One region of the Serratia ureilytica genome, then DNA from elsewhere that is predicted to be linked to it. Evidence: predicted binding sites of a transcription regulator. Region 1 holds the regulator's gene; each other region holds the start of a gene.
The links. Region 1 encodes CRP, which controls carbon source genes, mostly activating them, when cyclic AMP is high. Its sites were predicted from a motif close to ATGTGANNNNNNTCACAT; they were not measured.

Region 1 (7,344 bases):
ATATTTCGTGATTACATTTTCATTATAACATCGCGATAGCGCTGAAAAACCTTCAGGGTGGAGCCGAAAATGACTGACAAATCCGCAGTGAGCCGCAGCACCTTTGACCAGGTGATCCTGCCTGTTTATGCACCCGCCCAGTTTGTGCCGGTGCGCGGCCAAGGCAGCCGGGTCTGGGATCAGCAGGGAAAAGAGTACATCGATTTTTCCGGCGGCATCGCGGTGACGGCGCTGGGGCACTGCCATCCGGCGCTGGTCGAGGCGCTCAAACGCCAGGGCGAAACCTTGTGGCATACCAGCAACGTCTTCACCAATGAACCGGCGCTGCGCCTGGCGAGCAAATTGATCGACGCCACCTTCGCCGATCGGGTGTTCTTCGCCAACTCCGGCGCAGAGGCCAACGAGGCGGCGTTCAAACTGGCGCGTCATTACGCTATCACCCGCCACAGCCCCTATAAAACCAAAATCATCGCCTTCTATAACGCGTTTCACGGCCGCACGCTGTTCACCGTGTCGGTGGGCGGGCAGGCCAAATATTCCGACGGGTTCGGGCCGAAGCCGGCCGACATCGTGCACGTGCCGTTCAACGATCTGGCGGCGGTGAAAGCGGTGATGGACGACCACACCTGCGCGGTGGTGATGGAGCCGATTCAGGGCGAGGGCGGCATTACGCCGGTCGACGCCGACTTCCTTAAAGGCGTGCGCAAACTGTGCGACCAACATCAGGCGCTGCTGGTGTTCGACGAAGTGCAAAGCGGCATGGGGCGCAGCGGCAAACTGTTCGCCTATATGCATTATGGCGTGACGCCGGACATTCTCACCACCGCCAAGGCGCTGGGCGGCGGTTTCCCGGTCAGCGCCATGCTGACCACCGAAGACATTGCGTCGGTGATGCAGGTGGGCACCCACGGCACCACCTACGGCGGCAACCCGCTGGCCTGCGCGGTGGCGGAGGCGGCGCTGGACGTGATCAATACGCCGGAGGTGCTGAGTGGCATTGAGCAGCGTCATGCGCTGTATGTGCAGGTTTTGCAGCATATCGGCGATAAATACGGTATTTTCACCGCGATTCGCGGCATGGGGCTGCTGATTGGCGCCGAGCTGACGCCGCATTATCACGGCAGGGCGCGCGACTTCCTCACCGCCGCCGCCGCGCGTGGGTTGATGATCCTCAATGCCGGGCCGAACGTGATCCGTTTCGCGCCGTCGCTGGTGGTGGAGCTGCAGGATATCGAGGCCGGCATGGCGCTGTTCGAGCTGGCGGTGCAGGATGTGATCAACGCCTGAAGCCCGCGCGGCATATAACGGGGCGCGGCATGCCGCGCCCTTATTGATCGCGCAGTTTGCGCTTGAGCCAGATGCCGTGGTGCGGGCGCTGGCGCCAGGCCAGCGACGAAATGGTGTGCATCACGCTCAGGTGCGACAAAATGCGCCGCAGATGGCGCTCCATCTCGGTAACGGGCATGTCCGGATGCAGATCCGGCGGCTGCATGATGCCGCTGTTGCCGCTGCTCGGGCCGTCGTATTCCAACCGCTGCTGGCAGCTTTGCAGCGCGATTTCACAGGTCTGCAGATACTCTTCCGCCAGTTTCGGCGTCAGCATGTAGTGCTCGCGTGCCAGAATGGTCATGGCGTTCAGGTGTTCGACGATGAACTGGCTGTGAGTGACCCACAGCCGCATGTCCGCCAGATAGTTTGACGCGAACCCCGGCTCTTGCATCGCCTGATTGAGCGAGGTGAACAGCGCGTTGTGTGCCTGGTTGACCTGCATGCGGGTATAGGCCAACGCGGTGGCGTCCGGTTCCGGTTGCTTCAGCATCAGCCGCAGCGCGGCTTGATCGTTCTCCAGCGCCTGATGGGCATTCTTGCGCAGCAGCCCGCTTTGCCACTGCGGCCACAGCCAAATGGTGCCGCCGAACGCCAGCACGCAGCCGATCAGCGTATCGATCAGGCGCGGTACCAGAAAATGCGAGCCGTTCAGCGCCAGCAGCTGCAGGGTGTAAACCGCCGTGACCGTAAAGCCAATCACCGACAGCCCGTAGTTCTTGCGCGAAACCAGGTAGGCCAGCAGCGTGATCACCAGCATGATGCTCAGCGTTTCTCCCTCCGGCAACTGCAGCTGCAGCAGCCCGGCTGCCAGCAATAGCCCGGCAATCGTGCCCAGCGCACGGTGCTGAATACGCACCCGGGTGGCGTTATACCCGTTTTGGCTCACCAGCATGATGGTGAGCAGGATCCAGTAAGGCTTCGGCAGGTTGAATACCGCACCCAGGCTGCTGCCGACCGCCAGCGTTACGCCCAGCCGCGCGGCGTTGCGCAGGGCGGTGGATTTGAACGACAGATAGCTGACCAGCGCCGGCCAAAACGGCAGGCGGTGCTGGCCGGGCATCAGGTCGCGGCGGTACAGCGGATGCTGGGTGCGCAGCAGGCGGGCGATGCGGCTGAAGTGGTAATAACAAAACTGGCCGACCGGATTATCGGGATGCTGCGCCGCCATTTTTTCCAGCGCCGCCAGCTCGTGGGTCATGGAGAAGCGCTTCGAATATTGATGATAGAGAATATCGTGCGCCACCACGCGCAGCCGGCCGGCGATCACCTGAGCATTGCGGCGAATGATCGCTTCGGCCTGGCTCTGCTCCACCAGTTTTTGCACCTCTTCCGGCAGATGCAGGCTGACGGTGATGTGCTCCTGCAGGTCCATCGCCACCTGAAAGGCGCGCTGCAGGCGCTTTTGCTCGAGATTGTTGGCGTGCGGCAGGAAATTAAGCTGTTGGTACAACAGGCTGATCAGGTCCATCACCTTTTGCTGGCGCACCAGCAGCGGCGGCAGCGCGGTCTGCGGATCGGTGTGCTGGGTCAGCAGCGAGTATTTGGCTTCGAAATAGTCCGCCAGTTCCAGATAGAGCTGGCTCAGCGTCTCGCGCATCGGCTGCTCTTTCCACAGCTTGAACCAGAACCAGGTGAATAAGCCATACCAGGCGGTGCCGATCGCGTACAGCAGCGGCGCCTGCCAGATAGGCACCGTGCCGGCCGTGCTGAGGGCGAAGATGGCGGCCACCAGCGCCGCCGGCAACAGCCGGGCGTGCAGCGGGCTGATTTCGCCGGTGACGCCGAGCAGCAGCGCCAGGCCCAGCATCAGCGCCGGCAGCGGCACGTGCCACAGCAGGGCCTGTTGCAGCAGCACGCTGCTGAAGGCGAACAGCGAACCGCCGACGATCAGTCGTTTAAAGAAGCGCTTATGCGGCGTATCCAGCCCGGCGATATTGCAGCAGGCGGGCACGAGGGAGAACATCAGGCCGAGCTGCAGCTGGCCTATCAGCAGGCCGAACAGCACCGGCAGGCACAACACCAGCGTTTGTCGCAGTGCGTAGTTGATTTCCGGGTGGTAGATCAGGCGGCGCCACATGGCAGAGAGCAGACAAAAAAACGGCGCAGACTGCGCCGTTTTTTCAGGGATTAACGGGTGCCGTAGACGACAATGGTTTTGCCGTGGGCGGAAATCAGGTTTTGATCTTCCAGCATTTTCAGAATACGGCCAACGGTTTCACGCGAGCAGCCGACGATCTGGCCGATCTCCTGACGGGTGATCTTGATCTGCATGCCGTCCGGGTGAGTCATGGCGTCGGGTTGCTTCGCCAGATTCAGCAGGGTTTGCGCGATGCGGCCGGTAACGTCCAGGAAGGCGAGGTTGCCCACTTTTTCGGAGGTGACCTGCAGGCGGCTCGCCATTTGGGCGGACAGACGCATCAGGATGTCCGGGTTCACCTGGATCAGCTGGCGGAATTTCTTGTAGGAAATTTCGGCCACTTCACAGGCGGTTTTCGCGCGAACCCAGGCGCTGCGCTCCTGGCCTTCTTCGAACAATCCGAGCTCGCCGATGAAATCCCCCTGGTTGAGGTAGGACAGGATCATCTCTTTACCTTCTTCATCCTTGATCAGCACCGCGACGGAGCCTTTCACGATGTAGTAAAGCGTTTCGGCCTTTTCACCTTGGTGAATCAGCGTACTCTTCGATGGATATTTGTGGATATGGCAATGAGACAGGAACCATTCGAGAGTAGGGTCTGTTTGCGGTTTGCCGAGAACCATTCGCTGTTATCCTCTGTTGTTATCGCTGCCTTGTGTCACAGGGGTCAGAGTTCCCTGTAAAACCCGCCTGTAGCCGCAGTTATGAGCGAGGGCTACCGGCAAGTTTTGAGGCGTGTCATAAAAATACGCTGTCGCTCTAGCATATTAACTTGCCGTAAGCGCTGCAAGCTACATTCTGTTAACATACCGGTAAAGGAGCCTTTCTCTGGGCGTTTCCCTGAAATTCAGTGTCCCGGAAAGATTTATTGCGGCTCTGTTTGTAGCACAGAGTAAGGCGGGTGTCTCGTGTTGTCTCGCTTCAGCATGATTAGCATCAGGTTACGTTGCCTGTTTCTATGCGAAAGCGTACTCTGATTTTAAGAAATCAACCGGAGTGACGAGAATGCAGGCAAGAGTTAAGTGGGTGGAAGGGTTAACGTTTTTGGGTGAATCGGCCTCCGGCCACCAGGTGCTGATGGACGGCAACGCCGGCGATAAAGCGCCCAGCCCGATGGAAATGGTGCTGATGTCGGTGGGCGGCTGCAGCGCGATCGACGTGGTGTCCATCCTGCAAAAAGGGCGCAACGACGTGCGCGACTGCGAGGTGAAGCTGACCTCCGAGCGCCGTGCAGAAGCCCCGCGGTTGTTCACCCATATCAACCTGCACTTCATCGTCACCGGCCAGGATCTGACCGACAAAATCGTAGAGCGAGCGGTGAACCTGTCGGCGGAGAAGTACTGCTCGGTGGCGCTGATGCTCAACAAGGCCGCCACGGTGACCCACAGCTTCGAGATCCGCCAGCCGGCGTAATCGAGACGGAGCGCGGCCCGCCGCCGCGCTCAACGCGTTTATTCGATCTTCTTGCCTTCCAGCAGCCGCTGCACCAGCGGCGCCATGATCAGCTCCATCGCCAGCCCCATCTTGCCGCCCGGCACCACTAACGTATTGATGTGCGAGATAAACGAGCCCTGCAGCATCGCCAGCAAATAGGGGAAGTCAATCTGATCCAGCCCGCGGAAGTGGATCACCACGAAGCTTTCATCCAGTGAGGGAATGGCTTTGGCGGCGAACGGGTTGGAAGTATCCACCGTCGGTACGCGCTGGAAGTTGATGTGGGTGCGCGAGAACTGCGGCGTGATGTAGTTGATGTAGTCTTCCATCGAACGCACCACCGAGTCCATCACCGCCTCGCGGGAGTGGCCGCGTTCGCCGGTATCGCGGATCAGCTTCTGTATCCACTCCAGGTTGACGATCGGCACCACGCCGACCAGCAGATCGACGTGGCTAGCCACGTCATGGTGTTCGGTGACCACACCGCCGTGCAGCCCCTCGTAGAACAGCACGTCGGTCGGCGCCGGCAGCGGCTCCCACGGGGTGAAGGTGCCCGGCACCTGATTGTAGGGTACCGCTTCGTCGTAGGTGTGCAGGTACTTGCGCGAACGGCCGGTGCCATTTTTGCCGTACTCGATAAAGCTCTGCTGCAGCAGACCGAAGTCGTTGGCCTCGGGGCCGAAATAGCTGATGTGTCTGCCCAGATCGCGCGCCTTGCGGATCGCCGCGTCCATTTCCGGCCGGGTGTAGCGGTGGAAGCTGTCGCCCTCCAGCTCGGCGGCGCGAATGTTGAGCTGTTGGAAGATTTTGCGGAACGCCACGCTGGTGGTGGTGGTGCCGGCGCCGCTGGAACCGGTCACCGCGATAACGGGATGTTTGGCAGACATGGTGGTTGTCACTCCGTGTTGAATGCGCCGGCGTCAGGGGATTATTGTGGCTCTTGTTGACGCTCTCTATGTCAGGAAAAAATGGCGCGCGCTGGTTTGCAATGTCCCATTGTTACCTGATTTTTTCCGTCAGTCATAGAACCGGGCGCCACTAAATTTCTTCCTGCCCGGCGCGGATCTGACCGCGCGGCATGATGTTGACGCTCTCATGCAGTTCCGACCACACCAGCACCACCTCGCCGTTTTTCAGCTGGCGGCGCACGTCCTCCACCTTCTGCTCCAGCGATCGTTCGTGCTCGCCGTAATCGGTGCCTTCACGCAGCACAAAGGATTCGATCAGGCTGTTCAGGGTGTCGGTTGCCAGTTCTTGCCAGGGAATGATCACGTCGGGATGTCCAGAGAAGGGGAAAGCCAGGCCGGAATGCGATGCTCCAGCCACATGTGCGGTTTTTTCAGCGTGCCGCCGACAAAGCCGACGTGGCCGCCGAACTCGGTCAGCTGATATTCGATATTGCGCGGCAGGCCGGCGACGTCGGGGATCACCTCATGGGTCATGAAGGGATCGTCCTTCGCATGGATGATCAGCAGCGGCGTTTGGATCGCCGGCAACAGCGGCAGGGCGCTGCAGCGGCGATAATAATCGGTGGCGTCGCTGAAGCCGTGAATGCGCGAGGTGATGGCGTCGTCGAATTCGCGGATGCGCCGCAACCCGTTCAGCTGTGACAGCTTGAGCGGCAGGGTGTCCGGGTAGTGCAACAGCTTGCGGGTGGCGTTTTGTTTCAGCTGCCCCAACAGGTAGCGCTGATAGACGCGGGAGAAACCTTGCTCCATGCGATAGGCGCAGGGCTCCAGCATCAGCGGCGCCGAGACCACCACCGCCGCCTGCAGCAGGCTGTCGGCGCCTTGCTGCGCCAGATAACAGGCCAGCATGTTGCCGCCGAGCGAAACGCCTACTGCCGCGGTTGGCACCTCGCCGTAGCTGTCGTGCAGCCAGCGCAGGAAGAAACGCGCGTCTTCGGTTTCGCCGGAGTGGTAGATGCGCTGTTTGCGGTTGGGCACGCCGCTGCAGCCGCGAAAGTGCATCACCACCCCGAGCCAGCCACGTTCGCGCCAGGCGTTGAGCAGGCCATGCGCGTAGGGGCTGTAGAAGCTGCCCTCCAGACCGTGGAACAGCACCGCGCGCGGTTTATCGCGCGCCTGCGCCGGATCCTCGCTCCAGGCGAGATCGACGAAATCGCCGTCGGGCAATTCCAGCCGTTGCCAATGCGGTTTCAATAACACGCGGCGGCGCACCAGCCGCGGCAACAGCGTTTGCAGGTGCGGGTTACTGGCCCCGGTCAGGGGGCGAAAGACGTCATGCATAGGCGGAGTAAAAATGTTGTTGGCGACTATTGTGAGATCCCAGGCGCACTGTTAGCTTCAATACCAATAACTGACAATGATACTGCAAAAAAGCGCCTTGGGTGAGGAGCACCCGTGCCATGGAACCGAGTTTATTCCTTTCGATGCTGGGCTTCCTGTGGGTCGCCGCCATCACGCCTGGCCCCAATAACCTGC
Region 2 (7,344 bases), 2.0 Mb from region 1:
TCGCCGCCCTCCGGATCGGGCACCTTCTTGATATCCAGCTTGAAGTTGATGGCGCTGATAATGCCGTCGCCAAACTGCTCGTGCACCAGCGCTTTCAGCGTGGAGCCGTAGACCTGCAGCATTTCATAGAAACGATAAATGGTCGGGTCGGTCGGCACGCCGCCGGGAATGCTGCCGCGCAGCGGGATGGTTTGCAGCAGCTGCACCGCTTCTTCATCCAGCCCCAACTTGGCCGCCACCGTGCGCGCCGCCGGTTCCGGCAGCGCATGCTGCCCCAGCAGGGCGGCGGTGACGAACGCCAGACTGAGACAGGTGCCCTCGGCCAGCGCTTCGAACGTCAGGTTATGGCGGATCTTGGCGGCCATGATGGTGTCGGTGAGCGCTTCGCGCGGGGCGGCGTTGTGCAGAGAGTGTGTCATGTTGGCTCCTTTTGTGGGCTTAAAAACGGGCGATCGCCGGCGTGGCGGTCACCTCGGGATGGGTGGCGAGCGGCACGAAGCGGCGGGTTTCACCGTCCAGCGCCTCGATAGCGCCGCTGGCGATGTCATAGACCCAGCCGTGCAACGCCAGGCGGCCCTGATCCAGCGCCAGCGCGACGGAAGGATGCGTTTTGATGTTGTTGAGCTGGGCGATGACGTTCTCGCGCACCATCGACGCGACCCGCGCTTCGTCGCAGGCGTGCGGATAAGCCTGATTGACCGCCTTGGCGGAATCGGCGTAACGCAGCCAGCCGGCGACCGTCGGCAGGTGATCCAGACACTGGCAGGTGGCGATGGCGGTCATCGCGCCGCAGTCGGAATGGCCGCAGATCACGATATCTTCCACGCCCAGCGCGGCGACGGCGTACTCGACCGAGGCGGTCACCCCGCCGGGTTCGGGGCCGAAAGACGGCACGATGTTACCGGCGTTGCGGATAACGAACAGATCGCCCGGCTCGCGCTGGGTGACCAGCTCCGGCACCAGGCGGCTGTCGGAACACGAGATAAACAGCGTGCGCGGGTTTTGGCGGGTCGCCAGCCGCTGAAACAGCGCCGTGCGTTCAACAAAGGCTTCGCGCTGGAACTTCAGGAAGCCTTCAATCACCTCTTTCATTGTCTTTCTCCCTGGGGGGTAAGCGATGACGGCATGATGAACGCTTCTGGCTATAGGGTCTAAGACCCATTTATAATGCTGGCTATAGGTTTTACTAATAGCTGGGGCGCTATGCTGCTGCGACATATCCGATATTTTCTGGCCGTTGCCGAACAGGGCAATTTCACCCGCGCCGCCGAAGCGCTGCACGTCTCGCAACCGACGCTCTCCCAACAGATCAAACAGTTGGAGGATGCGCTGGGAGCGCCGCTGTTCGATCGCAGCGGCAGAAGGGTGCAGCTGACCGACGCCGGTGAGGCCTGGATGCGCTATGCTCGCCTGGCGCTGCAGGATCTGGACGCCGGCGCGCGGGCGATCCATGACGTGGCGACGCTGGCGCGCGGCCATTTGCGGCTGGCGATGACCCCGACGTTCACCGCCTATCTGGTGGGGCCGACGATCGATGCGTTCTATCGCCGCTACCCGGGGATTACGCTGAGCATTGAGGAGATGGCGCAAGAACGGATCGAGGCGCTGCTGGCGCAGGATCGGCTGGATCTGGGGATTGCCTTTGAGATGGCGCAGTCGGTGGAGGTGGAAGCCTCGGTGTTGTTCAGCGAGACGCTGGAGCTGATGGTCGGCGCTGAACATCCCCTGGCGGCGCGGCGCCAGCCGCTGACGCTGGCGGAGTGGCGACATCTGCCGCTGGCCTTGTTGAGTGGCGACTTCGCCACGCGGCAGTTTATCGATCGCTACTGCACGCAGTTGGGGTTTCGGCCGCAGGTGGCGGTGGAGGCCAATGCGCTGGGCGCCATCGTCGAGATCGTGCGGCGCGGGCAGCTCGCCACGCTGTTGCCGGCCGCGATTGCGCGCGAGAACCGGCAGTTGAAAAAGGTGGCGCTGGCCAACGCCATGCCGGCCCGTCAGGCGGTATTGCTGCAGCGCCAAGGCGCTTACCGCAGCGCCGCCGCGCAGGCGTTTATCGCCGTCTTGCAGGAACAGGGCGTTACGCCAACGCACTCCAGCGCTGCGTCATCCCCAGCAGATGCACCAGCCCGAAGCCGAGGCAAATCAGCGAGCTGACGACGATGAAGCGTTGGCTGCGGCCGGTATCGCGCAGGGCGAAAGGGCCGGCGACGCCGCGTAGCAGGTAGATAAAGGTGATAATAAACAGCGCGGGCCGTAGCAGCGGCAGCGGCGCGATCAGGCCCGCGCCGGACAGCGCGTAAAGCGCCCAAATAAACAGCACCAGCGCGATGCCGGCGGTGACGACGGCCGGGAACTTTTTACCCGCTTCCGCCGCCTTAATGAAGCGATCGCCGGCGCCGCACAGTCGATAGCCGCGCGGCCCGGCGGCGATCACCCAAATATGCAGCAGGGCGGCGATGGCGCTCAGCGCGGCGCCGATCAGCAGCGCGGTGTTATAGAGGTGTGGCATGGTTCAGCATCCTTGTCCTAAATCAGTCTGGTATCAAGCGTAGACCAGAATGGGTAAGTCAGGCCGGGGGGAGCTCAACGGCCGACATTTGCAGCGCGTCTTCAGGCACTACGTGCGCCTGCGCATCGATAAATGCCAGCTGCACCGGCAGCCCGCTGCGTTTATCCACCAGTTGAACGTGGGGGCTGTCATGCAGAATATGCCGGTGGCCCCATGCCATCAGCGCAACCAGGATAGGCCCCAGGCTGCGCCCCTTGTCCGTCAAGACATATTCATGTCGTTCGCGCTCGCCCGGCTCCCGGTAAGCGCGTTTGGCCAACAGTTCTTGTTCTACCATGGCATTCAGACGGTTGCTCAACGCCTGGCGTGAAGCACCGATATTCTCGCGCAGCTCTTCAAAACGGCGGACGCCGTAGAATGACTCGCGCAGGATCAGTAACGTCCAGCGATCGCCAAGCAGATCCGCGGCCTGCGCCAGCCCGCACAGGGCAAGAGAAACGGTAGGGAGATCGGGAGATTTTGACATGGGCATTTTCCTTCGCTAATCTAAGTCTTGTTTTTAGACTTATCTATATTCAAGGAGAGTATAATGCCATTTGTTAATGTGCAAACGGTGAAAGGCATGCTGGATGAACGGCAAAAAAGCGAGTTGCTGTCCCGCATTACCGAACTGCTGGTAGAGATAGAAGGGCGAGGCGATCCGGCGTTCAGGCAGTCGGTTTGGGTCCGAATCGATGAACATGCGCCCGAACAATGGAGCCTGGGCGGCGTGCAGCCGACGGCGGCGATGATTGCCGCGAAGTTCCCGCCGCGTTAATTCAGCTATGCCGCCTGCGAAAAGGATCGGATGCCGTAGGCGCCGCTCAAAATGTCACCGAAACTTCCCGCGATCTCTGCACCCCGTTGTGGCATAATGCGCGCCAAATCACATTCCCTATGTATAAAGAGCGAGCGCTGTGTTAAGCACTAACAACATCACCATGCAGTTCGGCAGTAAGCCGTTGTTTGAAAACATCTCTGTCAAATTCGGCGGCGGCAACCGTTACGGCCTGATCGGCGCCAACGGCTGCGGCAAGTCCACCTTTATGAAAATCCTCGGCGGCGATCTGGCGCCGAGCGGCGGCAACGTGTTCCTCGATCCGAACGAGCGCCTGGGTAAACTGCGTCAGGATCAGTTCGCCTTTGAGCAGTACAGCGTGCTGGATACCGTGATCATGGGCCACACCGAACTGTGGGCGGTGAAGGAAGAGCGCGACCGCATCTACGCATTGGCGGAGATGAGCGAAGAAGACGGCTATAAAGTGGCCGATCTGGAAGTGGCCTACGGCGAAATGGACGGCTACAGCGCCGAAGCGCGCGCCGGCGAACTGTTGCTCGGCGTGGGTATTCCGGTTGAGCAGCACTATGGCCCGATGAGCGAAATCGCGCCGGGCTGGAAGCTGCGCGTGTTGCTGGCGCAGGCGCTGTTCTCCGATCCGGAAATCCTGCTGCTCGACGAACCGACCAACAACCTGGACATCGACACCATTCGCTGGCTGGAAAACGTGCTCAACGAGCGCAACAGCACCATGATCATCATCTCGCACGACCGTCACTTCCTGAACATGGTCTGCACCCACATGGCGGATCTGGACTACGGCGAACTGCGCGTTTACCCGGGCAACTACGACGAATACATGACCGCCGCCACCCAGGCGCGCGAGCGTCTGCTGGCGGACAACGCCAAGAAGAAGGCGCAGATCAATGAGCTGCAATCGTTCGTCAGCCGCTTCAGCGCCAACGCCTCCAAATCCAAGCAGGCCACCTCGCGCGCTCGCCAGATCGACAAGATCCAGCTGGAAGAGGTGAAAGCCTCCAGCCGCCAGAACCCGTTCATCCGCTTCGAGCAGGACAAGAAGCTGTTCCGTAATGCGCTGGAAGTGGAAGCGCTCACCAAGGGCTTCGATGAAGGCCCGTTGTTCAGCAAGCTGAACCTGATGGTGGAAGTGGGCGAGAAGGTCGCGGTGCTGGGCGCCAACGGCATCGGTAAAACCACCCTGCTGAAAACGCTGGTGGGCGACGCACAGCCGGACAGCGGCACCGTGAAATGGTCGGAAAACGCCCGTATCGGTTACTACGCGCAGGATCACGAATACGAGTTCGACGACACCCTGACCGTGTTCGACTGGATGAGCCAGTGGAAGCAGGAAAAAGACGACGAGCAGGCGGTGCGCAGCGTGCTGGGCCGTTTGCTGTTCAGCCAGGACGACATCAAGAAGAAAGTGAAGGTGCTGTCCGGTGGTGAAAAAGGCCGCATGCTGTTCGGCAAGCTGATGATGCAGCGCCCGAATATTCTGGTGATGGACGAACCGACCAACCACCTGGATATGGAATCCATCGAATCGCTGAACATGGCGCTGGAGATGTACGAAGGCACGCTGATCTTCGTCTCCCACGACCGTGAGTTCGTCAGCTCGCTGGCGACCCGGATTCTGGAAATCACCCCGAACAAGGTGATCGACTTTACCGGCAACTACGAAGACTATCTGCGCAGCCAGGGCATCGTGTAACCCTTGCGGTAACGCATCAGGGCGGGAATTATCCCGCCCTTTTTTTATCCGTCATGCCCCGCCGCACACCTCGCAGTGCGGATCCTTCGGCAGTTTCATCTCGCGGAACTGCATGCTCATTGCATCGAACATCAACAGCTTGCCGCGCAGCGGTTGACCATAGTCGGCCAACAGCTTGATGGCTTCCATCGCCTGCAGGGTGCCGATAGTGCCGACCAGCGGCGCCATCACGCCCGCTTCGACGCAGGTGAGGGCGCTGTCGCCGAACAACCGGCTCAGGCAGCGGTAGCAGGGCTCGCCCGGCTGATAGGTGAACACGCTGAGCTGGCCCTCCATGCGGATCGCCGCGCCGGAAACCAGCGGCCTCTGCTGCGCGTGGCACAGGCGGTTCAGCGCGTCGCGCGCCGCCACATTATCGGTGCAGTCCAGCACCAGATCGCAGGCGGCGATCTCTGCTGCAACCGCATCGTCTTCCAGACGACCGTCGATGGCGTCGATGCGGATATGCGGATTGATGGCGCTCAGTTCCTGCCTGGCGGAGGCGACTTTGCTCTGGCCGATGCGATCGTCGCGGTGCAGGATCTGGCGCTGCAGATTGGAGAGCGAGACGGTGTCGAAATCCACCAGCACCAGATGGCCGACCCCGGCTGCCGCCAGATAAGGCGCGGCGGCGCAGCCCAGCCCGCCCAGCCCGGCGATCAGCACGCGGGCGGCCTTCAGCTTCTCCTGGCCGTCGAAGTCAAAGCCGCGCAGCACGATCTGGCGGTTGTAGCGCAGCGCTTCGGCGTCGGTCAATTCCGGCAACATGTTCAGCTCCTCAGCAGGGCGTTGAAAGGCTCAATCTCCACCGTTTCACCCGCCGCCACCGAACCGCGTTCGCGCTCCAGCACGATGAAACAGTTGCCCTGGCTGTAGGAGCTGAAGACGTGCGAGCCCTGGTGGCCGGTGGTGCTCACCTCCAGTTCGCCCGCGGCGTTGCTGCTGAACACGCCGCGCTGAAAATCGAGGCGGCCCGGCGATTTCTTCAGCGGCGTCAGCGCCCGCGCGCGCAAGCGCGGCGGCAGGCGCCAGTCGCTGTGGCCGGCCAGCTTCGCCAGCAGCGGTTGCACCAGTTGGTAGAAGGTCAGGGCGGCGGAAACCGGGTTGCCCGGCAGGCCGCAGAACCAGGCGTGGCCCAGTTTGCCGAAGGCGAACGGTTTGCCGGGTTTGATCGCCAGCTTCCAGAAGCTGACCTGGCCCAGCTCGTCGAGCATCTGTTTGGTGTAGTCGGCTTCGCCGACCGAGACGCCGCCGCTGCTGATCACTACGTCGGCCTGGCTGTCCGCTTGTTCGAAGGCGGCGCGCAGCGCATCGCGATCGTCGCGGATAATGCCGAGATCGAGCACGTCGCAGCCCAGCTGCTCCAGCATCAGGCGCACCGCGAAGCGGTTGGTGTCATAGATCTGGCCCGCCTGCAGCGGCTGGCCGACCGGCTGCAGTTCGTCGCCGGTGGAGAACACCGCCACCTTCAGCTTACGCATCACCTGCACTTCGGCGACCCCGAGCGAGGCCAGCAGCGGCAGCTGCGCGGCGCCCAGCTTCACGCCGGCCGGCAACACGCTGGCGCCTTGGCGAATGTCTTCACCCGCCAAACGGATATTCTGGCCGGCTTCTACCGGGGCGGTAAAACGCACGCCCTGGTCGCTCACTTCGGCCTGCTCTTGCATGATCACGGCGTCCGCCCCGGCCGGGATCGGCGCGCCGGTCATGATGCGCACGCAGCTGTTGGCCGGCCATTCACCGTCGAACGGCGCGCCGGCGAAGGCTTTCCCGGCGACCGGCAGCGGCGCATTGGCCGCCAGATCGGCGAGGCGCACCGCATAGCCGTCCATCGCCGAGTTGGCGAACGGCGGCACGTCGAGGGGCGAGACCACCGGCGCGGCGGTGATGCGGCCGGCGGCGGCGGTCAGGGCGACGGATTCGGTCTGTTGCAGCGGGGCGATCTGCCCGAGCATTTTTTCCAGCGCTTGCTCCAGGGAGATGAGATCGGAAGTATGGCAATGATCCATAAGGGGAACTCCGTAATCAGGGTGCGCAATGATAGCGACAAAGTGCGGGTATTATGGCAGAGAACGCCGGGGGGGAGAACGGGTTATGCCCGCCATCTTTCGCACTGCGGCGCTGGGGCGATCGGGTATAAACTGCGTAAAACAGAGGAGGATCATGATGCATAAACAGGTTATCGAGTTCTGGTTCGACGAGATCGAACCGGTGATGTGGTTCAAAAAGGACGATGATTTCGATCGT
Region 3 (7,344 bases), 1.1 Mb from region 1:
ATGCGCTCAGCCTGTACGACGGCGACGGCATGCTGGGATTGGATCTCGGGGTGTACGGCGCGCCTGAGACCTTCCTTATCGACGGACAGGGGATCATTCGCTATCGCCACGCCGGCGACATGAACGAGCGCGTCTGGCAGCAGGAAGTGCTGCCGCTGTATAGAAAGTACGGGGGTGAGGCATGAGGCTGATTGCCCTGCTGTTCGCCGCATTGCTGAGCTGGAGCGCCGCTGCGGCGATCGATACCTATCGCTTCAACTCCGTTGAGCAGGAGCAACAGTATCGCGAGTTGACCGAACAGCTGCGCTGCCCGAAATGCCAGAACAACAGCATTGCCGATTCCAACGCCATTATCGCCGCAGACATGCGCACCAAGGTGTACGAGCTGATGATGCAGGGGCAAAGCAAGCAGCAGATCATCGATTACATGGTGGCGCGTTATGGCAATTTCGTCACCTACGAACCGCCGGTAACGCCGGCGACGCTGATCTTGTGGATCGGCCCGCTGCTGTTCGTGCTGATAGGCGGGGCGGTGGTGATCCTGCGCACCCGTCGCCGGCCCGATGCGGCGGTGGACGATGAATTCTCCGAACGGGAACGGCAGCGCCTGGCGGCGTTGTTGCAAGAGACTGACAGGAAGAAACCCTAATGGCTTTTTGGCTGATTATTTGCGTGTTGCTGGCCGGCGCCGCTGCGTTGCTGGTGGTGCCGGCGATGCGCCGCGGCAAGCAGAGCGCCGCTACGCGCGATGTGCTGAACAAGGCGTTCTATCAGGATCGCCTCAGCGAACTGGAGCAGGACGAGCAGCAGGGTGTGGTGGCCGAGCGCCCGGAGCTGGTTAAAGAGCTGCAACAGAACCTGTTGAACGACATCCCCGTCGAACAGGCAGAGCAGGCGAACCCGATCAACCGTTGGGCGTTAGTGCCGGGCGTGCTGTTATTGCTGGCGGTGACCGTTGGCTTTTATCTGAAAACCGGCGGGTTGGCGCAGGTGCTGGATTGGCGTCTGGTGCAGGCGCAAATGCCGGAATTGCGTGAGCGCGTCGCCAATGAGCGCGCCAAACCGCTGAGCATGGAAGAGATCGCTCGCCTCGGGCTGGGGCTGCGCACCGAGCTGCAGCAGGACGATCGCAATATCAATGACTGGATGATGCTGGGGCGCGTCGGCATGGCGTTGAACAACGCCACCACCGCCACGCAGGCGTTTGCTCATGCCTATCAATTGGATCCGAATAGTCTGGAAGTGCGGCTCGGCTATGCCGAGGTCTTGACGCGATCCAACGATCCGGAGGATAACAAGCAGGCGACGCAGCTGTTGCGGCGCATGATCGCGGAAAATCACAGCGATCCGCGGGTGCTCAGCCTGCTGGCGTTTAACGCTTTCGAACAGGGCGATTTCAAACAGGCGATCGGCGCCTGGCAAGTGATGCTGCAGCTGCTGCCGGCCAACGATCCGCGCGCGGAAGTGATAAAGCGCAGTATTGCACAAGCAAAAGCCCAGGCCGGCGGAGAAACTGTTAAACTGAATGTGACTGTTTCACTGTCACCGCAGGCGGCGAAAGCCATGCCGCCGCAGGGGACGCTGGTTATCTCGGTGACCGACGGCGTCAGCCCGGTGCCGGTCGCGGTAAAACAATTGCCGCTGAGCCGTTTTCCGCTGTCTTTCTCTCTGGACGACAGCAACGCCATGATGCCCGAGCGTCTACTCTCGGCACAGCATCAGGTGCAGGTGCGTGTGCGCCTCTCACAGGACGGATTGGCCACGCCGCAGCCGGGGGACTGGTTCGGCGAAAGCTCGCTGCAGACATTCAGCGGCAAAGAGCAGGTTAGCGTTCAGATAAACAAGCAGGTCCCTGAAAAATAAGACCGAACGTGTTTTTATGGAGAAAAATATGAACTTTCGCCTGACTGGGGTGGCATTCGCAGCGGCATTACTGGTGGGCTGTGCCAGCGCGCCAGACAATGAGCCGCAAGGGCGTTCCGATCCTCTGGAAGGATTTAACCGGACGATGTTCGACTTCAACTACAACGTCCTGGATCCTTATATCCTGCGTCCGGTCGCGGTGGCCTGGCGTGACTACGTGCCGATGCCGGCGCGTAACGGCATCAGCAACTTCACCTCCAACCTGGAAGAGCCGGCCAGCATGGTCAACGCCTTCCTGAAGGGCGATCCTTACCGCGGGATGATCCACTTCAACCGTTTCTTCCTGAACACCCTGCTCGGGATGGGCGGCCTGATCGACGTGGCCGGCATGGCCAACCCGAAACTGGCGCGCGAAGAGCCGAACCGTTTCGGCAGCACGTTGGGGCATTACGATGTGGGCTACGGTCCGTACGTGATGCTGCCGGGCTACGGCAGCTTTACCCTGCGTGAAGACGGCGGCGACTTTGCGGATACGCTGTATCCGATGCTGAGCTACCTGACTTTCTGGATGTCGGCGGGCAAATGGGTGGTCGAGGGTATCGAAACTCGCGCTCAACTGCTGGATTCCGACGGCCTGCTGCGCAACTCCTCCGATCCTTATGTCATGGTGCGCGAAGCTTACTTCCAGCGCCACGACTTCATCGCCAACGGCGGTTCGCTCAAGCCGGAAGAGAACCCGAACGCCAAGGCGATTCAGGGCGATCTGGACGAGATCGACTCGCAGTAACCGCCGGCCTTATGCCCATGAAAACCCGCCGTCTGGCGGGTTTTTTTACGCCCGCGGTGAGCGACAGGCAAAGAAAAAGCGCCCCGTGGGGCGCTTTGGCATCCATCTCAAGCGAGATTAGAAGCGGTAGTTGAAGTTGGCGCCGTACAGCCAGGCCTTGCCTTCGGAGGTGAAGGTGTAAGGACCTTCATTGATGGTGACTTTCTGGCCGTGCATGTAGGACACGCCGACGTCAACCGAGGCGTCTTTGTTGAACGCATAGGTAGTACCGGCACTCAGCCAGAAACGGTCCTGATCGGGAATGGAGATCGAACGGTTTTGGGCAGGCACCGGGCTGTCATCGAAGGCGATACCGGTACGGAAGGTCCAGTTATCGTCGTAGAAGTAGGTGGTGCCCAGCGCGATGCGGTAAGCGTCTTTGAAGCCTTCATGCTTCTGGAACAGCGTCTGGCCGTTGTTGCCGGTGGCTTTCAGCTCCTGGAACTGGCTCCAGCTGGTGTAGGCCAGGCTGTAGTGAACGGCCCACTGCGGCGCCACTTTGTTGTAACCGGACAGCTCCCACATTTCAGGCAGGTGCAGGCTCAGAGAACCCGGGATAGTGGTGCCGTTGGTGCCCCATGGCAGGCCTTGAGAGGCCAGCAGCGGGTTGAAGGCAGAAGGCAGGCTGCTCTTGTAATCGCCGTCGAAGTCGATTTTGACTTCAGAGCGATAGGTGAAGCCGTAACGGTTGTTTTCATCCACTTCGTAGAGAATACCGGCGTTCCAGCCGAAGCCCCATTCGTCGCCTTTCAGGTGAGAAATTTGGGTATCTGCCGGGATCTGCGAAACCGGGCCGGCCAACTGTGGCGGCAATTTGCCTGAACCGGCGATCAATTTTGGCAGATCGCCGGCGTAACGCTCGAGTTTAGCCTTGGCGTAGACGGCGTCAAAACCCAGACCGAAGCTGAAGTTTTTGTTCAGGCGATAAGCGCCGCTCAGGTTAAGGTTCAGGGTTTCTAGATCGGTTTTGCCGCCCATGGAGCCCGCCGCATAACCGTTGTTGTATTCGGTCGCCAAACCGAAGTTGCTGGTGACCGAGCCGCCTACGGCGAATTGCTCGTTAATCGGGTGAACATAATGCAGGTTCGGCACCCAGGCGGTCGGCGCGATGTTTTTCGCATCCAGACTGGCGCGGGAAGGCGAGGTACCGGAAATATCGACGTCCGGATCGATGAAGACTGCGCCGAAAGAGAGTTCCGGGCGGGTATACATCATCAGCAACGCCGGGTTGCGGCTTGCGGAGGCCGCCGTATCCGCCATGGCGCCTTCGCCAGAATACGAACGTCCTAAACCAGCTGATGAGAACTCATTCAGCTGGAATCCTGCGGCAGACACGTTTGAAGAAATAATTGCCACTGCAGCTGCGAGAGCTGATTTAGTCAATAGGTTTTTCTGGCTCATGACCAAAACCTCATTATGTGTTTATTATTTAAACTATTGTTACACGAAGTAACAAGGAGCGCGGGATTGTAGGGTCCGTTATCGTTCAGACAAATCAGACCAGTGGCTGAAGTATAGGTCTGACCTGTGAAAATGTTGCAAGTTTGTTTTTGAAATATTTCCACTCTGATATCAAAAAAGAGATCTGCTTAACAAAAAGACAGTGGTAAATAACAAAATTCTTACCATTTCTTAGCAGGCGCTCATTTTTATTTGTGATTTCCATCACTTAAAACACCCAGTAAAAGTAAGTGCTAGTGATTGCCGGCTTGGGAGCGTAAAATACCCACAGAATTTTGTGGCTTTGCGCCGGTGAATAAAACGGCAATTTGGGCTGATAACAGAGGCCCTTGAGGAGAACCAATCATGTCAGATGCAATTAATAAATGCAGCGCCCAGGAAACCGCCGCGTGTTGCTGCGTGGATGTCGGCACCGTGATGGATAACACCGATTGCACCGCATCCTACAGCCAGGTGTTCAGCAATCAACAAGATGCGGAGGCGATGCTGGCGGCCCTGAGCGAAAAGGCGCGCGCGGTCGAATCCGATCCTTGTGACATCAGCAGTAGCATTAAACCGGTTGACGGTGGCGTGCAGTTGGAGGCCGATTTCACCTTCGCCTGCCAGGCGGAAACCCTGATCTTCCAGCTCGGCCTGCGTTAATCCCCGCTTTACCCCCGGCGCCGCCTGCTGCGCGCCGGGGATTTCCTTCCCCGTGCCGCCCCGATAGAAAGTGCGCCTGCTCGCAGTTTTGATCTCTGCCGGTTTGCCAAATGTAACCGTTTGGTTAACAATGACCTCATCAGGTCAGACCTCTTTCTGCCCATTGCGCTGACGTTATTTTCTTCAGGAGCATTTATGAGTAAGGCACTGCCGTTGGTGACCCGTCATGGTGACCGCATTGCGATTGTGAATGGACTGCGTACCCCCTTTGCCAAACAGGCGACTGCCTATCACGGCATTCCGGCGGTGGATTTAGGGAAAACGGCGGTGAGCGAGCTGTTGGCGCGCAGCGGTATCGATCCGCAGCTTATCGAACAGCTGGTGTTCGGCCAGGTGGTGCAAATGCCCGAGGCGCCGAACATCGCGCGTGAGATCGTGCTCGGCACCGGCATGAGCGTCCATACCGACGCCTACAGCGTGTCGCGCGCCTGCGCCACCAGCTTCCAGGCGATCGCTAACGTGGCGGAGAGCATCATGGCCGGCAGCATCAGCGTCGGCATCGCCGGCGGGGCGGATTCGTCTTCCGTCTTGCCGATCGGCGTCAGCAAGGCGCTGGCACGCACGCTGGTGGACGTCAACAAGGCGCGCACGCTGTCGCAGCGTCTCAAACTGTTCAGCCGGCTGAAATTCCGCGATCTGATGCCGGTGCCGCCGGCGGTGGCGGAGTATTCCACCGGCTTGCGCATGGGCGATACCGCCGAACAGATGGCGAAAAGCCACGGCATCACCCGTGAAGCGCAGGATGCGCTGGCGCACCGTTCGCATGAGCTGGCGGCCAGGGCCTGGCAGGAGGGGTGGCTGCGCGATGAGGTGATGACCGCCTACGTGCCGCCGTACCGCGCACAGCTTTCTGAAGACAACAACATCCGCAAAGACTCCAGCCTGGCTTCCTACGCCAAGCTGAAACCGGCGTTCGATCGCAAGCACGGCAGCGTCACTGCGGCCAACAGCACGCCGTTGACCGACGGTGCGGCGGCGGTACTGATGATGAGCGAATCGCGCGCCAAAGAGCTGGGGCTGCAGCCGCTCGGCTATCTGCGCAGTTTCGCCTTTGCCGCCATCGACGTGTGGGAAGACATGCTGCTGGGGCCCTCCTACGCCACGCCGCTGGCGCTGGATCGCGCCGGCATCGGCCTGGCCGATCTGACGCTCATCGACATGCATGAAGCCTTCGCCGCGCAAACGCTGGCCAACCTGAAGATGTTCGCCAGCGAAGCGTTCGCCCGCGAGAAGCTTGGCCGCAGCCAGGCAATCGGCGAAGTGGACATGGACAAATTCAACGTATTGGGCGGTTCTATCGCCTATGGTCACCCGTTCGCCGCCACCGGCGCGCGCATGATTACCCAGACGCTGCGTGAGCTGAAACGCCGCGGCGGCGGGCTGGGCCTGACCACCGCCTGCGCCGCCGGCGGGTTAGGGGCCGCGATGATCGTGGAGGTGGAATGATGAGCGTCGAAAACGCATTGCACGAGCAGCGCGCCAAACCGTCGGCCTTTCAACTGACGATCCGCCCCGACAACATCGGGGTGATCACCATCGACGTGCCGGGCGACAAGGTCAATACGCTCAAGGCCGAGTTCGTCGAACAGGTTAACGACGTGCTGATCCGCGCGCAGCAGCATACTGCGCTGGAAGGGCTGGTGATCGTTTCCGGCAAGCCGGACTCGTTTATCGCCGGCGCTGATATCACCATGATCGCCGCCTGCACCAGCGCCAAAGAGGCGGAAACGCTGGCCAAGAAAGGGCAGAGCACGCTGGCGCAGATCGCCGCCTTCCCGGTACCGGTGGTGGCGGCCATCCACGGCGCCTGCCTGGGCGGCGGGCTGGAATTAGCGCTGGCCTGCCACGGCCGCGTCTGTTCGCTGGATGACAAAACCGCGCTCGGTCTGCCGGAAGTGCAGCTGGGCCTGCTGCCGGGCTCCGGTGGCACTCAGCGCCTGCCGCGCCTGATAGGCGCCGCCAAGGCGCTGGACATGATCCTGACCGGCAAGCACATTCGCGCCCGCCAGGCGTTGCGCATGGGGCTGGTGGACGACGCCGTGCCGCAATCGATTTTGCTGCAGACCGCCATCGAGCGGGTGAAACAGGGCTGGAAGCATCAGCGCGAGCTGCCGTGGCAGGATCGTCTGCTCAACGGCCCGCTGGGCAGAAATCTGCTGTTCAGCATCGTGCGCAAGAAAACGTTGGCGAAAACGCACGGCAACTACCCGGCGGCGGAGCGCATCATTCAGGTGGTGCGCACCGGGCTGGATCACGGCAGCGCCAGCGGCTATGAAGCCGAAGCGCGCGCCTTTGGCGAGCTGGCGATGACGCCGCAATCGGCGGCGTTGCGCAGCCTGTTCTTCGCTTCCACCGCGCTGAAAAAAGAGCGGGGCGGCGATGCTCAGCCGCGCGCCTTGCATCGCGTCGGCATTCTCGGCGGCGGCCTGATGGGTGGCGGCATCGCCTGCGTCACCGCCACGCGCGGCGGTTTGCCGGTTCGCATCAAAGAC
Region 4 (7,344 bases), 2.4 Mb from region 1:
AGGCGCGCGGCGCGCCGGGGGTGTGCGCCGACAGCCTGCACCGTTTCCGCGTCACCGCCCGCGCGGAAGAGAACCTGCGCGTGGTGCTGTCGAAGCTGTACGAACACAACACTTCCTGGATGCCGATCGTCGATGAAGACGGCCGCTACAGCGGCGAAATCTCGCAGGATTATATCGCCGACTACCTCAGTTCCGGCCGCACACGCCGGGTGTTGACGCCGCAATAACCCACGCCGGGGCGCTCGCCGCCCCGCCCATGCCGCAGTTTGCTAAAGATTCACTGGTCATCGGCCGGAGCGCCAAGCACAATGCGCTGATGACCCTTTGATTTTTCTCACGACGCCGCCCACGCATGAAAAGATTGGTCCACCTGCACCACTATCGCGCCCTGCTGCGCAGCCTGCTTATCGCCGTGTTTATCGGCGTCGCCGCCGCCCTGGCGGTGTGGCTGTTTCACCGTTCGATGATTGGCCTCGAGTGGCTGCTGCTCGGCAATGCCGACGGCAGCCTGGTGGCCGCCGCCGCCGCGCTGCCCGGCTGGCGACGCGCGCTGACGCCCGCGCTGGGCGGTCTGGCGGCGGGCCTGCTGCTGTACATTCACCAGCGCTACCGCCACCAGCGCCCGGCGGCGCCCACCGACTATATGGAAGCGATTGAGACCGGCAACGGCAAGCTGGATACCGGCGCCAGCCTGGTGAAGTGTCTGGCGTCGCTGCTGGTGGTGTCGAGCGGCAGCGCCATCGGCCGCGAAGGCGCGATGATCCTGCTGGCGGCGCTGGTGGGATCGCTCTTCGCCCAGCGCTTTACGCACGAGAAAGAATGGAAACTGTGGGTGGCCTGCGCCGCCGCCGCCGGGATGGCCAGCGCCTACCATGCGCCGTTGGCGGGCAGCCTGTTTATCGCCGAGATCCTGTTCGGCACCCTGATGCTGGCCTCACTCGGCCCGGTGGTGATCGCCGCAGTGAGCGCTCTGCTGATGACCAACCTGCTCAACGGCGGCCAGGCGCCGCTCTACCTGGTGACGCCGCTCGCCGCCCCCTTGCCGACGCAATACCTGCTGATGGCGCTGGTCGGCGTGGTGGCCGGCGCCGGCGGGCCGCTGTTTTTGTGGTTGATGACCGCCAGCGGTCGCGCCTTCCGATCGCTGCGCCTGAAGCCGCCATTGCAGCTGGCGTTGGGCGGCCTGATCGTCGGGCTGCTTTCGCTGCTGTTTCCGCAAGTGTGGGGCAATGGCTACAGCGTGGTGCAGGCGCTGCTGATCGCGCCGCCGGGGGTGTTGCTGCTGGGCGCGATCCTGGTGTGTAAACTGTTGGCAATCCTCGCCAGCAGCGGCTCGGGCGCGCCCGGCGGGGTCTTCACCCCGACGCTGTTCGTCGGCGCCGCGCTCGGATCGATAATCGGTCAGCTGTTCGGCCTGTGGCCGGGCATGGATGCGGCGGTGCCGCTGCTGCTGGCGCTGACCGGCATGGCCACCCTGCTGGCCGCCACCACCCATGCGCCGATCATGGCGGCGCTGATGGTGTTTGAAATGACCGGCGAATACGCGCTGCTGCCCGGCATTCTGCTCGCCTGCGTGATCGCCACCACCGTGTCGCGCGGCCTGCGGCCGATCTCGGTGTACCACACGGCGCCGCTGCCCAAACGCGAGGTTTAGAACTCACCCTGCTGCAATATTTTCCTGAACTGCGGGCACTGCAGGTGCTCAGGTTCAGGGCAATCAACCATGTGCCGCAGCCCGTCGCGCACCTGTATCAGGCGCTGGATATGGCGATCCAACTCATCCGCCCGCGCAGCCAGCAACACGCGATCGAGCGCGATTTTGCCCCGTTCGTCAAACAAGGCGCTCATCTCATCCAACGTAAAACCGGCCAGGCGCGCGAGGGCGATCAACCGCAGTTGATCGAGCACCCCGGCGGCGTATTGACGGCGCAAACCGTGGCGGCCTATCGACGCGATCAGCCCCTTTTTCTCGTAATGCCGCAGCGCAGAAGGCGCGACTCCGCTCAGGCGCGCCACCGCGCCGATATCCAGTTCTTTTGCCATTGACTTGAAGCCGGCTTTAAGTTGCACACTGTGCGCACCTTATCACGTCACTGAGCCAAGGACACCCCTATGACCCCCGATTTGTTATTGCGCATTCTGTTAACCGGCGCCGGCGCCACCCTCTGCATGGATTTGTGGGCGTTGCTGCTGAAGCGGCGCTTCGGCATCCCTTCCCTCGATTACGCGCTGGTGGGCCGCTGGTTTCTCGGCATGTTCGACGGCCGCTGGTTTCACGCCACCATCGTCACGGCGCCGCCGCGCCAGGGTGAGAGAAAAATCGGCTGGATACTGCACTACGCCATCGGCTTGGCGTTCGCCTTTATCCCGCTCGGTTTGGCGGGCATCGAGTGGTATGCGGCGCCGGAACCGCGCATCGCGCTGTTGAGCGGCTGGCTGAGCCTGGCGGCGCCGTTTCTGGTGATGCAGCCCGCGCTGGGCTTTGGCGTGGCGGCGGCGAAAACCGCCAATCCGCGCAGAGCGCGGCTCCTCAGCCTGCTCACCCACACGGTGTATGGGCTGGGCCTGCTGATCGCCGCCCGGTTGTTGGCGACGTTCTGCGCCTGAATGGGCTACAGCAACGTGGAAATATCGAGGTAGTGCGCCAGTTCGCGCTGCTCCGCGCGCGGCAGATACGGAATTTCACCCAGCAGCGGCGCGGAAATGCGCTGCTGCAGCGCCGTGATGGTTTCGGCATAGTGTGCCAACCCCGGATTGATGCGGTTGGCCACCCAGCCCAGCAGCGGCAAGCCGTCGTTGATGATCGACTGCGCGGTCAGCAGCGCGTGGCTGACGCAGCCCAGCTTGATGCCCACCACCAACACCACCGGCAGTTGCTCCTGCACCACCCATTCGGCGTACGGCCGCAGATCGTTCATCAGCACGCGCCAGCCGCCGCTGCCCTCTACCACCACCGTATCGGCTTTGGCGGACAGATCGCGCAGGCCGCTGCTCATCAGGCCGTAGTTGATGTCCTCGGTGGCATGCGCATGAAACACCTCATCCAGACAGGTGATGGGATTGATCTCCTCATAGCACAGCGGCAAGGTGGAAGATGCCTGCAACACCAAAGCGTCTTTATTGCGGATGCCCTCGCTGGTTTCCTGGCAGCGCGCGGCGATCGGCTTGTAGCCCGCGACCGAGCGGCCATCGGCGGCCAGCGCCTGCATCAACCCGCGGGAAACCACGGTTTTACCGACGTCGGTATCCGTGCCTGTCACAAATAAACGCTTCAACATGAATAAAATGCCCCAGAATGCCCCGTTAACAATGTATCGCCGCACCGGCGGCGAAGAAGTCTTGCGGAAAAATTCTAGGGGATGCTGCCACGTAGGGGCTTGAGGTAGCTCAATCTTTTGCGGGATTAATAAGAAGTTCTGATGTTAGCCTTGCAGCAGCTGCACCAGCAATGAACCATTGTACAGCGCCTCTTTCACCAGCGCCGCGCCGGGCATGGTGCCCTGATTGAAGAACTGCGTGGATTCAACCTTGACCTGCTCGCTGTAGGCCGGCAGCGCCTGCTGGCGAATGCAGGAGGCGATGGCCGGGTGCAGGATCTCCGCCGCGCGGTTGAGCGGCGAACCCACCAGGATCTTCTCCGGATTGAACAGGTTGACCATGATAGCCAGAATGCGCCCCACGCTGTGGCCGACGCCGAGGATGATGTCCCGCGCCAGTTGATCGCCCGCCAGCGCGGCGTCGCACAGCGATTCAACGGTCAGCGGCGCGCCGTGCAGGCTGGAGCTCATCGAGCCGCTCAGCCGCTGCTGGGCGATCTCCAGCATGTTCTCGATGCTGGCCACGGTCTCGAGGCAGCCGTGGTTGCCGCAGTAACAGCGTTTGCCGTAAGGATCGACCTGGGTGTGGCCGATCTCCACCACGCTGTGGCTGCCGGCATGCAGCACGTGGCCGCCGGTGATCACGCCGGCGCCGACGTTGTGGTCGATCACCACCTGAATCACGTTCTGGCTGCCGCGCGAGGCGCCGTACAACGCCTCGGCCATGGTCCAGGCGCTGATGTCGTGTTGCAAATAGACGGGCAGACCGGTCCGGGTTTCCAGCGCCGGGCCGAGCGGCATCTCCAGCACGTCGTAAAACGGCATGCGGTGCACCACGCCGGACTGCACGTCGATAATACCCGGCAGCGTAATGGCGATCGCCGTCAACCGTTCCAGCTTGCTTTGGTGGCGAATAAAGAATTGATCGACTTCGGTCAGGATGCGTTTCAGCAGCGGTTCGGGATCTTCGGCCGCCAGCGGCAGCAGCTCTTCCACCACCAGTTTGCTGCTCAGATCGCGCAGCGCCAGCGTGATGCTGCCGCGGCTGATGCGGGCGGACAGGTAGTGCCAGGCCTCGGTGTCCAGCACCAGCCCCACCGCCGGGCGGCCCCGGCTGCCGATTTCCTGGTACTCGGTTTCCTTGACCAGATGGGCTTCCAGCAGTTCGCGCACGATCTTGGTGATGCTGGCGGGCGCCAGCTGTGCGCGTTTTGACAGTTCGATGCGCGAAATCGGGCCCAGTTGATCGATTAGCCGATAAACCGCCCCCGCATTGGTCTGTTTGATTTGATCAATATGCCCAGGCTGCCCAACCGCAATCACAAACCGGCTCCTACTATTTTTCGCGCTTCTAAATAAAGACTAGGGGTTATGGTGGGGCTTTTGTCATACAGCGTCAACTATTTGATTCGTTATGTGATTTGCTGCACAAATTCCTCGCAATTTCAGCGCGAATTGATTTTTATTTGCCCAATCTCAACGTCATTTCAGCATCAACGCCATCAGCGCCTGCGCCGCAGCGGTCAGCGGCCGTCGGCGGTGATGCACCAGCCACACTTCGGTCGTGGCGTCCGGCTCCGCCAGCGGCAAATAACGCACGCCGTCCACCCGCACCCGGGCGAAAGACGCCGGCAGAATCGAGACCCCCAATCCGGCGGAGACCAAACCGATGATGGTCATCGCCTCCCCCACTTCCTGAGTGATATACGGGGTAATGCCGGCCTTGCCGAGCAGCAGCAGAATTTCGTCATACAGCGCCGTGCCCACTTCGCGCGAGAAGAACACGAACGGCTCCTGCGCCAGGTGTTGAAAACGCAGCGCGCCGCCGGGCGTTTCCGCCAGCGGATGCCCCTCCGGCACCACCGCCACCAGCGGTTCGCGCAGCAGCAGCTGATAGTGCAGCGCTTCCGGCAGCCGCGTGTTGCGCATCACCCCCAGATCCAGCTCACCGTTCAGCAGCGGTTCGATCTGCTGTTTGGTGTTGATTTCGCGCATCTTGATGTGCACCTGCGGAGAATGCTGACGGAAAGCGCGCAGGCTGCGCGCCACCACGCCGATAAAGGGCGCGGAAGAGGTAAAGCCGATGGTCATTTCCCCCAGTTCGCCGCGATCCAGGCGCGCCGCCTTTTCCGCCGCGCGGCCGACCTGATCGAGCACCTGATAGGCTTCTTTGAGGAACATCTCCCCGGCCTGCGTCAAGCTGACGTTGCGGTTGTTGCGCGCCAGCAGCCGCGCGCCGACCATGTCCTCCAGCGCCTGGATTTGCTGGCTGAGCGGCGGCTGGGAGATACGCAGCCGCTCCGCGGCGCGGCCAAAATGCAGCTCTTCCGCCACGGCGATAAAGTAACGCAGGTGTCTCAACTCGATATTCATATTTAAAAAGTCTTAATTGTAATTATTAATATATTAGACAAAAAAATCGCCGCTCCCTATCATTTTGTTATCTGCAAAGTGTCTGTTTATCTCCCCGAAGTTCGGTAAGGAAACGCTGTGACAACCCCTGTGCGTTCTGCGGCCGTGATGCCGTCGACGCTGGCCGCCAACGATGACGCGGCCGCTGCGCCAAAAGTAAAACGCTCCACCCTCAACAACAAACTCCCCTATATCGAACGCGGCACGCCGCAGTTTATGCGCGTAACGCTGGCGCTGTTTTCCGCCGGGCTGGCGACCTTCGCGTTGCTTTACTGCGTGCAGCCGATCCTGCCGGTGCTGTCGCAAGATTTCGGCGTCTCGCCGGCCGAAAGCAGCCTGTCGCTCTCGGTCTCTACCGGCCTGCTGGCGATCGGCCTGATGTTCACCGGGCCGCTGTCCGACGCCATCGGCCGTAAGTCGGTGATGGTGGTGGCGCTGTTGCTGGCGGCAGTCTGCACGCTGATTTGCGCCTTTATGACCAGCTGGCACGGCATTTTGCTGATGCGCGCGTTGATCGGCCTGTCGCTGAGCGGCGTGGCGGCGGTCGGCATGACCTATCTCAGCGAAGAGATCCATCCCAGCTTCGTCGCCTTCTCGATGGGGTTGTACATCAGCGGCAATTCGATCGGCGGCATGAGCGGCCGCCTGGTGACCGGGGTGTTGACCGACTTCTTCTCCTGGCGCGTCTCACTCGGGGTCATCGGTCTGTTCGCCCTCGCCGCCGCCTTCATGTTCTGGCGCATTCTGCCAGCTTCGCGGCATTTTCGCGCCAGCTCACTGCGCCCCCGCACGCTGCTGATCAACTTCAAACTGCATTGGCACGATAAGGGGCTGCCGCTGCTGTTCGCGGAAGGCTTTCTGCTGATGGGCAGCTTCGTCACCCTGTTCAACTACATCGGTTATCGCCTGCTGGCGGATCCTTATCATCTGAGCCAGGCGATCGTCGGCCTGCTGTCGGTGGTCTACCTCACCGGTTCCTACAGCTCGCCCAAGGCCGGCGCGCTCACCTCGCGCTTCGGGCGCGGCCCGGTGCTGCTGGCGTCGATCGTGATTATGCTGATCGGGATTCTGATTACCGCGTTGCCGCAGGTGCCGGCGATCTTTATCGGCATGATGCTGTTCACCGCCGGTTTCTTCGCCGCCCACTCGGTGGCCAGCAGCTGGATCGGCCGCCGTGCGCGCCGCGCCAAAGGCCAGGCGTCGTCGCTGTATCTGTTCTGTTATTACGTCGGCTCAAGCGTGGCCGGGACCCTCGGCGGCGTGTTCTGGCACAGTTTCGGCTGGAATGGCGTGGCGGCGTTCATCAGCCTGATGCTGTTGCTGGCGCTGCTGGTGGTGCATTACCTGAAGCGCCTGCCGGAAGCGGCGCGCCTGTGAATAAAAAAGCCGCGGTGGAATACCGCGGCTCGCTATGCCAATGCCGGTGATTATTGACCGGTTTTCCAGCGGGTGCGCAGGTACTCCACGGCCTTATCCGTTTGCGGCTCGGTCAGATAACGTTGCCGGAACAGGATGGTTCCCCCCATCCCAGGCAAGCTCTCGTTGAGATCCAACTGCCTTTTCAGCTCGGGAACGCCGCCGTCGACGGTCCATGCCGGTTCGCTCGCCGATGGCG

Region 2: J0X03_RS16115 (ABC-F family ATPase) is a predicted target of CRP. The motif match lies at 3,423-3,440, and genes of this name have one in related genera.
Region 3: J0X03_RS06605 (YfcZ/YiiS family protein) is a predicted target of CRP. The motif match lies at 4,343-4,360, and genes of this name have one in related genera.
Region 4: mlc (sugar metabolism global transcriptional regulator Mlc) is a predicted target of CRP. The motif match lies at 4,732-4,749, and genes of this name have one in related genera.

What each region holds. Positions count from the first base shown of each region.
Region 1 is NZ_CP071320.1:308,693-316,036, forward strand. It holds gene argD (bifunctional acetylornithine/succinyldiaminopimelate transaminase) at 70-1,287, shown strand; gene J0X03_RS01400 (YccS/YhfK family putative transporter) at 1,328-3,406, opposite strand; gene crp (cAMP-activated global transcriptional regulator CRP) at 3,457-4,089, opposite strand; gene J0X03_RS01410 (OsmC family protein) at 4,472-4,879, shown strand; gene J0X03_RS01415 (phosphoribulokinase) at 4,918-5,787, opposite strand; gene J0X03_RS01420 (YheU family protein) at 5,939-6,172, opposite strand; gene J0X03_RS01425 (hydrolase) at 6,169-7,149, opposite strand; gene J0X03_RS01430 (LysE family translocator) at 7,269-7,344, shown strand, end outside.
Region 2 is NZ_CP071320.1:3,443,763-3,451,106, reverse strand. It holds gene cynS (cyanase) at 1-419, opposite strand, end outside; gene J0X03_RS16140 (carbonic anhydrase) at 439-1,092, opposite strand; gene cynR (transcriptional regulator CynR) at 1,204-2,154, shown strand; gene J0X03_RS16130 (hypothetical protein) at 2,078-2,509, opposite strand; gene J0X03_RS16125 (winged helix-turn-helix transcriptional regulator) at 2,568-3,035, opposite strand; gene J0X03_RS16120 (tautomerase family protein) at 3,099-3,326, shown strand; gene J0X03_RS16115 (ABC-F family ATPase) at 3,466-5,058, shown strand; gene moeB (molybdopterin-synthase adenylyltransferase MoeB) at 5,110-5,865, opposite strand; gene moeA (molybdopterin molybdotransferase MoeA) at 5,868-7,106, opposite strand; gene J0X03_RS16100 (DUF924 family protein) at 7,264-7,344, shown strand, end outside.
Region 3 is NZ_CP071320.1:1,415,079-1,422,422, forward strand. It holds gene J0X03_RS06580 (DsbE family thiol:disulfide interchange protein) at 1-185, shown strand, start outside; gene J0X03_RS06585 (cytochrome c-type biogenesis protein) at 182-649, shown strand; gene ccmI (c-type cytochrome biogenesis protein CcmI) at 649-1,863, shown strand; gene mlaA (phospholipid-binding lipoprotein MlaA) at 1,892-2,650, shown strand; gene fadL (long-chain fatty acid transporter FadL) at 2,768-4,090, opposite strand; gene J0X03_RS06605 (YfcZ/YiiS family protein) at 4,496-4,792, shown strand; gene fadI (acetyl-CoA C-acyltransferase FadI) at 4,988-6,298, shown strand; gene fadJ (fatty acid oxidation complex subunit alpha FadJ) at 6,298-7,344, shown strand, end outside.
Region 4 is NZ_CP071320.1:2,693,721-2,701,064, forward strand. It holds gene osmV (osmoprotectant ABC transporter ATP-binding protein OsmV) at 1-227, shown strand, start outside; gene clcB (voltage-gated ClC-type chloride channel ClcB) at 353-1,654, shown strand; gene J0X03_RS12490 (helix-turn-helix domain-containing protein) at 1,651-2,043, opposite strand; gene J0X03_RS12495 (DUF2938 family protein) at 2,113-2,607, shown strand; gene bioD (dethiobiotin synthase) at 2,613-3,278, opposite strand; gene mlc (sugar metabolism global transcriptional regulator Mlc) at 3,423-4,640, opposite strand; gene J0X03_RS12510 (LysR substrate-binding domain-containing protein) at 4,800-5,690, opposite strand; gene J0X03_RS12515 (MFS transporter) at 5,838-7,106, shown strand; gene J0X03_RS12520 (glycoside hydrolase family 10-like protein) at 7,157-7,344, opposite strand, start outside.